4 regions of the Pseudoalteromonas sp. SCSIO 43095 genome follow, and region 2 is predicted to be linked to each of the others. Evidence: predicted binding sites of a transcription regulator. Region 2 holds the regulator's gene; each other region holds the start of a gene.
The links. Region 2 encodes sigma-54, which starts transcription at its own class of promoters, with help from an activator protein. Its sites were predicted from a motif close to GTTGGCACGNNNNTNGNNT; they were not measured.

Region 1: a site for sigma-54 is predicted at 1,075-1,093, ahead of LOC50_RS13715 (EF-hand domain-containing protein). Genes of this name have one in related genera too.
Region 3: a site for sigma-54 is predicted at 1,694-1,712, ahead of hmpA (NO-inducible flavohemoprotein). Genes of this name have one in related genera too.
Region 4: a site for sigma-54 is predicted at 1,971-1,989, ahead of flgB (flagellar basal body rod protein FlgB). Genes of this name have one in related genera too.

What each region holds. Positions count from the first base shown of each region.
Region 1 is NZ_CP087995.1:2,914,018-2,917,179, forward strand. It holds gene LOC50_RS13710 (flagellar brake domain-containing protein) at 1-662, shown strand, start outside; gene LOC50_RS13715 (EF-hand domain-containing protein) at 1,180-1,392, shown strand; gene LOC50_RS13720 (EF-hand domain-containing protein) at 1,463-1,675, shown strand; gene LOC50_RS13725 (EF-hand domain-containing protein) at 1,814-2,026, shown strand; gene LOC50_RS13730 (EF-hand domain-containing protein) at 2,091-2,306, shown strand; gene LOC50_RS13735 (TonB-dependent siderophore receptor) at 2,366-3,162, opposite strand, start outside.
Region 2 is NZ_CP087995.1:269,664-272,825, forward strand. It holds gene ptsN (PTS IIA-like nitrogen regulatory protein PtsN) at 1-105, opposite strand, end outside; gene hpf (ribosome hibernation promoting factor) at 110-397, opposite strand; gene LOC50_RS01275 (RNA polymerase factor sigma-54) at 424-1,923, opposite strand; gene lptB (LPS export ABC transporter ATP-binding protein) at 2,258-2,983, opposite strand; gene lptA (lipopolysaccharide transport periplasmic protein LptA) at 2,980-3,162, opposite strand, start outside.
Region 3 is NZ_CP087995.1:2,738,219-2,741,380, forward strand. It holds gene LOC50_RS12940 (endonuclease) at 1-432, shown strand, start outside; gene hmpA (NO-inducible flavohemoprotein) at 472-1,653, opposite strand; gene norR (nitric oxide reductase transcriptional regulator NorR) at 1,819-3,162, shown strand, end outside.
Region 4 is NZ_CP087995.1:643,877-647,038, forward strand. It holds gene LOC50_RS02995 (chemotaxis protein) at 110-1,042, shown strand; gene LOC50_RS03000 (CheR family methyltransferase) at 1,063-1,893, shown strand; gene flgB (flagellar basal body rod protein FlgB) at 2,023-2,433, shown strand; gene flgC (flagellar basal body rod protein FlgC) at 2,436-2,867, shown strand; gene LOC50_RS03015 (flagellar hook assembly protein FlgD) at 2,881-3,162, shown strand, end outside.

The DNA.
Region 1 (3,162 bases), 410 kb from region 2:
TGCAAAAAACCAATTTGGAAAAGTTAAGCCAAATCGTCACAGGTGGCATGGTCGATTTAGAAATACTGACACCAACCAGTAGCCGACGCGTAAAAACAGAGTTTATAGGCTTATTAGAAAAAAAGTTTATTATTTTAAATTACCCCAATGCAAAACGGCTCCCCATGGCAAGTGATTATTTACGCGATGGTGTGATGGTGGTGGTAAGAGCGCTTATAGAGGGCAGTGGTGGGCATGTACTAGCGTTTCGTCAGCAGCTTATGTCTGTAGCATCTCACCCGGCTAAGTTATTGTTTATCGACTATCCATCACAAGTACAGTTATTTGAGCTGCGCTCGCAAGCGCGTATACCGACGCTGTTTCCTGCCAAGTTAAAATTATCGGATGATCGTCCCTCCTTTGAAGGCGTTATAAAAGATATTTCGTTAACGGGTGTTATGTTTGATATTAAAACAACCCAAGAAATTGACGACATTAAAGATATGCGTTGTATTGTAGTGTTTGATGAAGATACAAAGCACGAAGGGCAAATATGCAGCGTGAAAAAACATGCTAAAGGTATATATTGCGGAATTCGATTATTTGCCAGTGAAGAGCAAATGAAAACCCTGATGGGAGATCACTTCATTGACCCTAGTGCACTTGAATTTGAAATTGTATAAGGCCTGTTATCTTTCGACGCTGAACATTTTACAATTCTAAAATATCAACAAGCTCTAACATTTTCGCTCTTTTGCAACAAATAGCCATGTGTTGTTGTTATTTTTAAAATCCATTTCAAATTTATTTTATAAATTTATTAAAAACAATTAGTTAAATATGTTTTTTTATTCTAATTTTTTGTTTATAACAAAATTAAACTTAACTCACCTTCCTTTTTGTTTATTTAATCCTCTTTTTTAGCGATTGCTCATCGACTGTGTGGGGCTTTCCTTAAACTCAACTCTTTGATTTTTATTGTTTTAATTTTATTGCCTCATCTACTGTTGCTAAAAAGCAACAAAATAACGAGTTAAATAGCGCCATTTTCAGCTAGTTGCAGGTTAATTTATTGAAAATTATAGTTTTTATATTATTGGCATCGAAGTTGTAATAGTCAGGCTGTATAGAACGAAACGTGATTTAAAGTAAAACACTTAATCGCATAAAACATAAACTTTGTTTGAAGGAAGATAGATTATGAAAAGCATTAATAAAACTTTAGCACTTATCGCATTGGCTTCTTCATCAGCTGCCTTTGCAGCAAGCGACTTTGACACGCTAGACGTTGACGGCAACGGCGCGATCAGTCAAAGCGAAGCATCAGTTGATGCAAAACTAATGAGCATGTTTTCAGAGCTTGATACAGACCAAAACGGTGAGCTATCAAAAGAAGAGTTCTCTAAAGCATAACCCTAAGCTATTAAAGTTTTGGGAGTTAAAAGCTCCCCCATAATTTAAACGATTTTAAGGAATACTCATTATGAAAACATTACACAAAACATTTACACTTATCGCTCTTGCTTCTTCATCAGCTGCCTTTGCAGCGAGCGACTTTGACACACTAGATACTGACGGTAACGGCGCTATTAGCCAAAGCGAAGCATCGGTTGATGCAAAACTTATGAGCATGTTCTCAGAGCTTGATACTGACCAAAACGGTGAGCTATCAAAAGAAGAATTTTCGAAAGCATAAGACAAGGCTAAGTATATTCTGAGTTGCCAAAGGCAACCTAAATAGGCAAGGAAGCCTATGAAAGAGAATAACAAGGACTGTGATAGCCAGACACAATTTTTTGATAGACCATTGCATTACATTTTGAAGGATTAAATTATGAAAACATTACATAAAACATTCGCACTTATCGCTCTTGCTTCTTCATCAGCTGCTTTTGCAGCAAGCGACTTTGACATGCTTGATACTGATGGTAACGGCGCTATTAGTCAAAGCGAAGCGGCTGTAAACGCTGATTTAACAGCCGCATTTACTGAGCTTGATACTGACGGTAATGGTGAGCTTTCTAAAGCTGAGTTTGCAAACTTTTAATTTTTGGCTTTTTTCATTGCACAGGGATCTCAGAAAAGGATTTCCCTCTTATAGGAGACTTATTATGAAAGCATTAAACACAACACTTGCGATTTTAGTATTAGCGTCATCATCAGCAGCTTATGCTGCGGTAGACTTTGCCTCTTTTGATAGTAATGGCGACGGTGTAATTAGTCAGCAGGAAGCTGCGTCTAATAAACAACTAATGAATATTTTTGATGACTTAGATACTGACGGAAATGGTGAACTTTCTAAAGAAGAGTTTGCAAGAGTACAATAAGTATTACCCCATCATACTCCACTAAAGCCGCTGAATAGTCAGCGGCTTTTTTATACTTGTTAGAGACTATATTTAAGTTGGAGAGAGAAGCTTCTTGGCTTGCCATAACGATATTGGTTATAGAACCCAATTTGACTGTAATAATGCTTATCAAATAAGTTATCGATATTTAGGCTAACAGATAATTGCTTATTCATTTGATAATTCGCCATTAGGCTGGCAATACCATAACTAGGCTGGTTTACCTCAACAGCGCCATAAACAGGGTTTTTAACTTCATCATAGCTATTGCTTTGCCAGCGATAGCCACCACCCACTTTTAGATTGTCTAATGCACCTGAGAGTTGATAGCTAGTAAAAAGTTTAAATTGATCTTTTGGGTTGGTGGTATTTAATACCGTATTATCCGGTTTTTCGCCTTTACTATGGGTATAGCCAAAATAAGCGTTCCAGTTGTCGGTTAATTTTCCGTTGATTTCTAGCTCGTAGCCCTGAGTTAATGTGCCGTCAATGGGCTTGTAGATGGCCTGAAGTGTTTCTGCAATGGTATCTCCCGTGTACTCGCCTACATTATCTTGATAAATTTTAAATCCAGAAAGGGATATGTCTAAACGTTCATCAAGTACAGAAGCTTTTATGCCAAGTTCATAATTCTTACCTTCAATAGGGCTTAAATAATGTCCATTTTTATCAATTCGACTTTGTGGTGTAAAAATATCAGTGTAATTAGCATACAAAGCCCAACTCTGTGTTAGTTCATAAGTTGCTCCAAAATAATTAGTTAGTTCATCATTTATTTTATAATCATGCATGCGACCAAAATTATCTTGATTGGTTTGCCATTGATTTAACCGGC
Region 2 (3,162 bases):
TTTATTGTGAGCCAATTCACTGATAAATTCTAAAATTCTTTTTTTACTATTAAAAAGGACCGCAGCTTTACTGCAGTCCTGACAGATAAGTGAGCTTAGTTTCATAGTGTTAGTGTCGAGCAAGTTTCTCTTTGTGTTTAATTACTTGACGATCTAGCTTGTCAATGAGCGAGTCTATAGCGGCATACATATCTTGATGCTCAGTAGAAGCAAAAATCTCAGCGCCACTAACATGAACGGTTGCTTCAGCTTTTTGGTTTAGTTTTTCTACATCGAGAATAACGTGCACATTCGTTATGTGATCAGTGTGCCTCTGTAACTTCGAAAATTTGCTATTTACGTAGTCTCTAAGCGAGTCGGTAATATCTACATGACGACCAGTTAAATTCAGTTGCATAAACATTTTCCTCTTTGTTGTACGCCTTAAATCAAACTTTTACGTTGATTAGACGGGGGAATAGCTAGAGATTCGCGATATTTTGCTATAGTTCTCCTCGCTACTTTAATTCCTTGCTCTGCCAATATATCTGCAATTTTACTATCACTCAATGGTTTAGCTGAGTTTTCTGCAGCGATTAATTTTTTAATTAATGCTCGTATTGCTGTTGATGAGCATTCGCCACCATTTTCAGTACTTACATGGCTTGAAAAGAAATATTTAAGCTCAAAAATGCCACGTGGTGTGTGCATGTATTTTTGCGTAGTAACACGTGAAATAGTCGACTCGTGCATTTCCACCATTTCAGCCACATCGTTAAGTACCATAGGCTTCATCGCCTCAGGACCATGTTCAAAAAAGGCCTGTTGTTGCTGCACAATACAGTTAGTTACTTTAAGCAGCGTGTCGTTTCTACTTTCTAAGCTTTTTATAAACCATTTAGCCTCTTGTAAGTGCGAGCGAATAAACTGGCTATCACCACTTGATTTAACCGTACGCGACATAGCTGCATATTGGCTATTTACTCTGATCTTAGGCATGCTATCTGGGTTTAGTTCAACCACCCAACGGCCTTTTACTTTTTTAACCGACACGTCAGGAATAACGTACTCAGACTCTTCTCTGACAATAGTGTCTGCCGGTTTTGGGCTGAGCGTATGAATCAACGTCATGATTTCTTTAAGCTCATCTTCTTTAAGCTTTGTTTTTTTCATCAACGTGCGATAGTCACGCGCAGCCAGTAAATCAATATGATCGGTTAAGATCATTTTTGTTTCGTTTAAAAAAGGTGTGTCTTTATCAAATTGATTTAGCTGAATACACAAGCACTCTTGTAAACTACGCGCGGCTATTCCCACTGGATCAAATAGTTGAATACGCTTTAGTACCGCTTCTATTTCGTCAAGTTCAACTTCATCTTCGGCGTCGTTTTCTTGGTTAAAGCTTTCTAATATTTCTTCACAGCTAAGGGTTAGAATCCCTGAGTCGTCCACAGCTTCTACAATTGCAATAGCTATCGCTTCATCGGTAGGGCTAAACGGCGTCAGTTGAAGTTGCCACATTAAATACTCATGCAGCGTTTCAGTCGAAGAGCCTTGATAAATAGATTCATCTTCTGGCATTGGGCCCGATGAAGAGGCAGGCGCAGCACTCATATATTCATCCCAAGTAACATCCATAGCCATATCATCGCTAATGGTGTCTTTGGTCATTGCTTCGCCGCTATCTTGCTCATACTCGCTAGGTTTATCGTCAGCTGAGGCACTTAGCGTTAAGTCATCGTTATCGGCTTTTTGTTCGTTTTTACCTGCAGTGTCTTCGCTGTAATCGTGTTCTTCAACTTCAAGCAAGGGGTTGCTATCGAGCGCTTCTTGAATTTCTTGCTGGAGATCCAATGTACTGAGTTGCAATAAGCGAATTGCTTGTTGCAATTGTGGAGTCATTGTAAGTTGCTGGCCCATGCGCAGCTGTAATGATTGCCTCATGTATCTCTAACAATCCTTTTAAATTACGGTCTGTTGACCTTTACGATTAAAATTTGTTCAAACTAGGGGCGGTTTAATTGCGGCGCGAGGTTTGTAACCTAGTGGGCTAAGTCAAAACCGAGCAACAAAGAGTAAATCGTCCCTAGGCAGAACCCGAAGGGCAGCGCCTGTTTGGCATTGATGCTGCGTTATCGCCTATTTATGGGGAAATACCACACCACATAGGCTCTGCCTTGCCTAAATACCAAACAGACTGCTGCAAATTCAACCTTGATAGGTCAACAGACCTAAGTATGATTAATCTTAGCAGATGCTTAGTGGAATAACACACATATTAGAGCTTGAACTGCTCGCCCAAATAAACATCGCGTACTGTTTTATCGTTTAATACGTATTCAGGAGTGCCTGATGCAATTAACTCCCCATGAGAAACTATGTAGGCTTTTTCACAAACATCAAGTGTTTCGCGCACGTTATGATCTGTAATAAGGACGCCAATGCCACGGTTTTTAAGATGCTCTATAATCTTTTTAATATCTAATACTGAGATAGGATCAACCCCCGCAAAGGGTTCGTCTAAAAGGATAAATTTAGGGTTTGCTGCAAGCGCGCGAGCAATTTCAACGCGGCGACGTTCACCACCTGATAAAGCCATACCTTGACTATCGCGGATATGCTGAATGCTAAATTCATCAAGTAAATTATTTAAAGTATCTTCGCGTTGTTGTTTATTTAATTCTTTACGTGTTTCTAAGATAGCCATTAAGTTTTGATAAACAGTCAGCTTTCTAAAAATAGACGACTCTTGCGGTAAATAACCAATCCCTAAACGCGCTCGGCTGTGCATCGGTAATAAAGTAATATCTTTATCATCAATTGATATTTTGCCTTTATCGCTAGGTACAAGGCCTACAATCATATAAAAGGTGGTGGTTTTACCTGCACCATTAGGGCCAAGTAACCCCACAATACTGCCAGCTTCAACCTCTAGGCCAACGTTTTTCACCACTTCACGACCTTTGTAGCTTTTAGCTAATAGCTCTGCTTTTAATGTGCTCATGGTTGGCCTTTATCATCTTCTTTTTTATTTTCAACAGGCACTAAAATAGTGTGTACACGGTCTGTTGAGTTTTCGTCTTTTTCTGCGCTAATTAACTGCTGCTCGATATCGTAAGTGATACTTTTAGCTGTTATTTTTTGACCTGCTTGAGCAATGCTTGCATCGCCGATTAAGGTTAA
Region 3 (3,162 bases), 580 kb from region 2:
GGCAAAGTAAATCAACGTGCATTGCGAATTGAATGGGAACATATTGTCCCTGCATGGGAATTTGGTCACCAGTTACAATGCTGGCAAGATGGTGGGCGTAAAAACTGCCGCAAAGTTAGCGCTAAGTTTCGCATGATGGAAGCCGATATAAACAATTTAGCCCCTGCAATTGGTGAAATTAACGCCGATCGCTCAAACTACCGCTTTGGCATGTTAGCCCAAAACGCGACGCAATATGGTCGTTGTGAGGTTAAAGTTAATTTTAAACAACGTGTTGTTGAACCGCCTGTTCATGCACGTAAACGCATTGCCGATGCGTACGCTTACATGCAAAAAACGTATGGTTTAAAAATTTCAGCTAAACAACAAAAGCTATTTAATGCTTGGCAACAACAAGCTTATGCTGCCAACACAAATAGTAAAAAGCTGTAAGTTTAAATTAAAAGTGTGTAACACACGCTTTTAATTAATCTAAAACGCTTGGTGTGGTCCAAATATTTCGTAGTGAATATTTGAGCTTTGCACACCTAAATCAAGTAACTGGCCTTTTACGTAAGCCATAAATGATGCTGGTCCACACAAATAAAATGCCCCTTCGCTAATAGGTAATGATGCCTCAAGCACTGTTAAATCCATTAGCCCAGTGAAATCACACTCCTCGCCACCTTGATTAAACCAAGTAAATGTTTTTAGCTGTGGATGCATTGCCGTTTGCTGCGCTAAATACCCTTTAAATGAAAATTCGCGGCTATTTTCACACGCGTGCAAATAACTAATCGCTTGATTTTTATCACCACTAAGTAGCGTTTGCAGCATTGCCATCATCGGGGTTTGGCCAACACCTGCTGAAATAAGTACAACTGGAGTTGCCTCATTTTTTAAAATAAAATCTCCCGCTGGCGGGTATAACTGTACTCGTGCGCCTTGCTCTAGTGAGTGTAAATAATTAGACACCACGCCAGGCTTTGGTTGGCACTCTTTTTTAACGCTAATACGATAGTTTTTAGCATTGCTCTTTTGCGAAATAGAATACTGGCGGATCTCTTCATATTCTGCGCCCTCAGGCTTAACTTTAATGCCAATGTACTGTCCTGGCTTGTAGGTAATAACTGCTTTACCATCCACAGGTGTCAGCGTAAAACTAGTTACGAATTCAGATTCAACATGTTTATCAGTAATTTCAAACTGGCGCGTGCCTGCCCAGCCACCATGGTTGTTTTTACTGTGCGCATACAATGCCGCCTCTTCGGTAATACAAATATCAGCAAGTACACCGTAGGCCTCGCGCCACGCATATTCAACATCGGCAGTAAACTGCTCAGGAATAAGCTCTTTTAACGTACCGATTAAATGTGCGCCCACAATAGGATAATGCTCAGGTAAAATATTTAAGCTGGTATGCTTATGATTAATTCGCGCTAGCGCCTCTTTTAACACGGCTAAATTATCAATATTTTGCGCGTACGCAGCCAACGCATTAAATAATGCAAATTGCTGACGACCCGTTTCTTGATTAGTCATATTAAAAATATGTTTAAGTTCGGGGTTATGACTAAACATGCGCTTGTAAAAATGATCGGTTACGACCGTACCTGCCTCTGCAAGCAATGGCACCGTGCTTTTAACTATTTGTATGGTTTTATCGGATAACATGTTTATTTCCTATGTAATAACTAACTGCTTGCACTTAGCATTACACAGAGCGTGCCAACTAATTAAACCCATAATATTCAACAAGTTAAATTAACTCACTTTACAAGATGAGTCTTTATGACCTACTATAAAACATGTAAAAATACACTAACAGGTCATTTTGACATGAACCAACAACTCAACCTGACTCAAGTTGCCTTGGAGCTTGCACAAAGCACCTTACATGCCCACAGTTTTGAGCAGCTCTTAGCCACGGTTGAACGTGTTATTCCAAGTGATGCTAGCGCCTTGTTAATTCGCCAAGGCGAGCAATTAAAGCCCTTAGCCATTAAAGGGCTTATGCCCGATAGCCTAGGACGACGTTTTGATATTGCGGAGCACCCTCGCCTTAAAGCCATCTGCAGTAGTCGTTTGGCTCTGCAATTTGCACATGACTGTCCACTACCTGATCCATACGACGGGCTACTACTGGCTAAAACCGGTGATATTCCAGTGCATGCCTGCTTAGGGTTACCCCTTTATGATAAAAACGCACTACTTGGCATTCTGACCTTTGATAGCCTAAACGCTGATGCGTTTGACGGCATTACGGCTGATACACTCAACACCTTACAAACCTTGTGTAGCGCACACTTTAAAACAGCTCTAGAGCTTGCCCATTATAAACAGCATGCTCAGCATTCAAATGAATTAGTACAAGCGTTAAACCGTGAGGCACTCAAACGCGATGGTGGTGAAATTATTGGCCAAAGCCCAGTAATACAAACCCTTAAAAACGAAATAAAGCTGGTTGCAGCCTCTAATTTTAGTGTATTAATTTTAGGTGATACTGGGGTCGGCAAAGAGTTGGTGGCGCGTAATATTCACTTGCATTCAGCACGCAAAGATCAGCCATTGATCCATTTAAATTGTGCATCACTGCCTGAAAACCTCGCAGAAAGTGAATTTTTTGGCCATGCAAAAGGCGCTTTTACCGGCGCCCAAAATGCCCGCCAAGGTAAATTTCAGTTAGCCGATGGCGGTACCTTATTTTTGGATGAAATAGGCGAGCTACCACTGGCAATGCAAAGTAAATTATTACGGGTACTGCAAAGTGGTGAAGTACAAACCGTTGGCGAAGATGAACTTAAATATGTTGATGTTAGAGTGATTGCAGCAACTAATCGCGACCTAAAACACGAAGTAGAACAGGGGCGATTTCGCGCCGACTTATATCATCGCCTAAGTGTGTACCCGTTAAGCGTAGCGCCTTTAAAAGCCCGTGATGAAGATGTTATTTTATTAGCCGGTTATTTTGCAGAAAAAACAGCCCGCAAGCTCGCTATTAAACAGCTAAAACTCAGTATTGAAACGCAACTGCTGCTTAAAAAATATGACTGGCCAGGCAATGTGAGGGAGCTTGAGCATGTGATTAATCGGGCTGCATTAAAGGCTAAACAACATCAGTGGCAGCAACCAGTTATTACTATTGAACCTGCGCATTGTGAGCTAAATTTAAGCGCTGTTAAC
Region 4 (3,162 bases), 370 kb from region 2:
ACAGGGTATAAATATTTTGCGTCAGAATTTAGACGCCCCCGTTGTGTTATGACGCTTTATTAATTGAAAGCAATTATCGTTCCTTATATTTGTTTTCTTAGGAGATTAAATGGCCGGCATTTTAGACTCAGTAAACCAACGTACACAGTTGGTTGGGCAAAACCGCTTGGAGTTATTGTTATTTAAGCTTAATGGGCGTCAGCGCTTTGGCATTAATGTGTTCAAAGTAAGAGAAGTTCTTCAATGCCCTCCATTAACCAGCATGCCAAAATCTAATGCTTATATTCGTGGTGTAGCACACATTCGAGGCCAAACTATTTCAGTGATTGATTTATCGATGGCTGTAGGCGGGCGGCCCATTAAAAACATTGAAGACAGTTTTATTATTATTGCAGAATATAACCGCACAGTGCAGGGTTTTTTAGTTGGTGGTGTTGAGCGAATTGTTAATATGAACTGGGAAAAAATAATGCCACCGCCATCAGGAGCAGGGCGTTATTCTTATTTAACAGCCGTCACTGAAATTGAAAATGAGTTGGTAGAAATACTCGACGTAGAAAAAATCTTAAACGAAATTTGCCCAGTTAATACTACGGTAAGTGATGATGTTGCCTCGCAAGGCACTATACAAAAAGATTTAGGCGAGAGAATAGTATTTATTGCTGATGATTCGGCTGTTGCGCGAAATCAAGTAAAACGAGCATTGGAACCATTAGGTGTAACAACTGAGTTGGCTAAAAATGGTAAAGAAGCTTTAATAAGATTAAAAGAAATTGCAGAGCTCGATTGCGTAAATGATATTACAGAGCGAGTAGGGCTACTGATTTCTGATGTAGAAATGCCAGAAATGGATGGTTATACGCTGACTGCAGAAATCAAAGCTAATCCTAAGCTCGCGCCACTACATGTGATTTTACACACATCATTGAGTGGTGTTTTTAATCAAGCGATGATTGAAAAAGTAGGAGCAGATGATTTTATTGCAAAATTTAACCCAGACGAGCTTGCAACAGCCGTTAATAAATGGGTTCATCGTGATTAATAAACATAGGTGTTATTGATTTGACTAATAAAGATTTACAGCAAAATGAATACGATCAATTTCGCTTATTTTTAGAACAACAGTGCGGTATTGTTTTAGGTGAAAATAAGCAGTATTTAGTAAAGAGCCGTTTGGCACCATTAATGTCTCGATTTAATGTTGATTCGTTATCTGAACTGGTAAGTAAAACGCTAGGTGTACATGAGCGCCAGCTGCGCGCAGCCGTTGTTGATGCCATGACAACCAATGAGACATTGTGGTTTAGAGATCAGTATCCGTTTGAGTTACTTAAAACCAGATTATTCCCTGAGTTTAAAACGTTAAATAGGCCATTAAAAATATGGTCTGCGGCGAGCTCATCAGGACAAGAACCCTACTCAATAGCGATGTCGGTTGCTGAGTTTCAATCCAGCAGCCCTGGTGTTTTAAAAATGGGTGCACAAATAATTGGTACAGATATATCAAATACCATGCTTGATATATGTAAACATGCTGAATATGACGCATTGGCATTGTCTCGCGGACTCTCTGCACAGCGCCGTAAAAAGTTTTTTAAAGACAGCGGCAATGGCATGGCACAAGTGGTTGATTCATTGAAAAAGCAAGTGAGCTTTAGGCATTTAAATTTGCTCGATTCGTACGCCTTAATGGGTAAGTTCGATATTATATTTTGCCGTAATGTTTTAATTTACTTTTCACCTGAGGTGAAAGCCAAAATAATTGCAAAATTCTCTCAAGCACTTAACCCTAAGGGGTACTTATTTTTAGGTGCGTCGGAGTCTATGTCTGGTTTAAGTACTGACTTTGATATGGTGCGTTGTAACCCTGGTATCATTTACCAAAAAAAATGACCTTCATAAATATATTATCCCTCCACTAAACGACGCCCATTGCGTCGTTTTTTGTTTTTATTATCACTATTTTCACTGCTGGCTCATTTATTGCTTTATCGGTACTGAGTCAATTTTTTGGAGGTAGTTATGGCTATCAGTTTTGATAAAGCATTAGGCGTGCATCCGCATGCGATGTTGATCCGTTCGCAAAGAGCAGAAATGCTCGCTACTAATATCGCAAATGCTGATACGCCCGGCTATAAAGCAAAAGATATCGACTTTGCCTCAGCATTAAAAACGGCAAAGTCCAACCAACTAAGCGGCAATACCATGGTAAGAACCAATGAAAAACACATTGCCGGTGGTACCCGTAGTGTAGGTGGTAATGAATTATTTCGTACGCCAAATCAAACAGATACGGGTGATGGTAACTCTGTTGATATACAAGTGGAACGGAACTTGTATACACAGAATGCTATGGAGTATCAGGCCAGTGTCCAGTTTCTTAATGGTAAATTTAAAGGCCTGAAAAAAGCCCTCGGTAGTCAAGGAGCCTAATTATGAGTTTATATAATGTGTTTGATATTGCTGGTTCAGGTATGAGCGCGCAAAACGTGCGATTAAATACCACGGCAAGTAATATCTCTAACGCCAATACAATTAGCTCTTCGCAAAATGAGACGTACCGAGCGCGACAACCTGTATTTGCTGCGGAGCTTACAAAAGCGTCAGCGTCAGCAAGCAACCCACAGGGCTCTGCCGTTGGTGTAAAAGTGTTAGGAGTGGTTGAAAGTAATAAACCACTACAAATCGAATATAACCCAAATCACCCGAGTGCGGATGAAAATGGATATATTTACAAACCCAACGTGAATGTTGTTGAGGAGATGGCAAATATGATTTCTGCTTCTCGCTCTTATCAGACAAATGTTCAAGTTGCTGATGCAGCTAAGCAAATGTTAAGTAAAACACTGCTGTTAGGTCAGCGGTAACTGAGGGTAGCTCATGAGTAACGATATTAGTACTTCTTCATCCTATATGGACTCTTTACGTTGGCAAGATAAGCAAGTGCCAAAAAAAGAAGAGAGTGATGCGTTAACCCAAGAAGATTTCTTTTCGTTGTTAACACAGCAGTTGTCATATCAAGATCCCAGCAAACCAGCTGATAACGATCAGATGATTGCACAAATGACAAACTTTACTATGGCTGAAGGGATCTCAAATTTAAACTCTAACTTTGAGTCTTTAGCTGCGTCGATGACATCAAATTCAGCATTGCAAGCATCA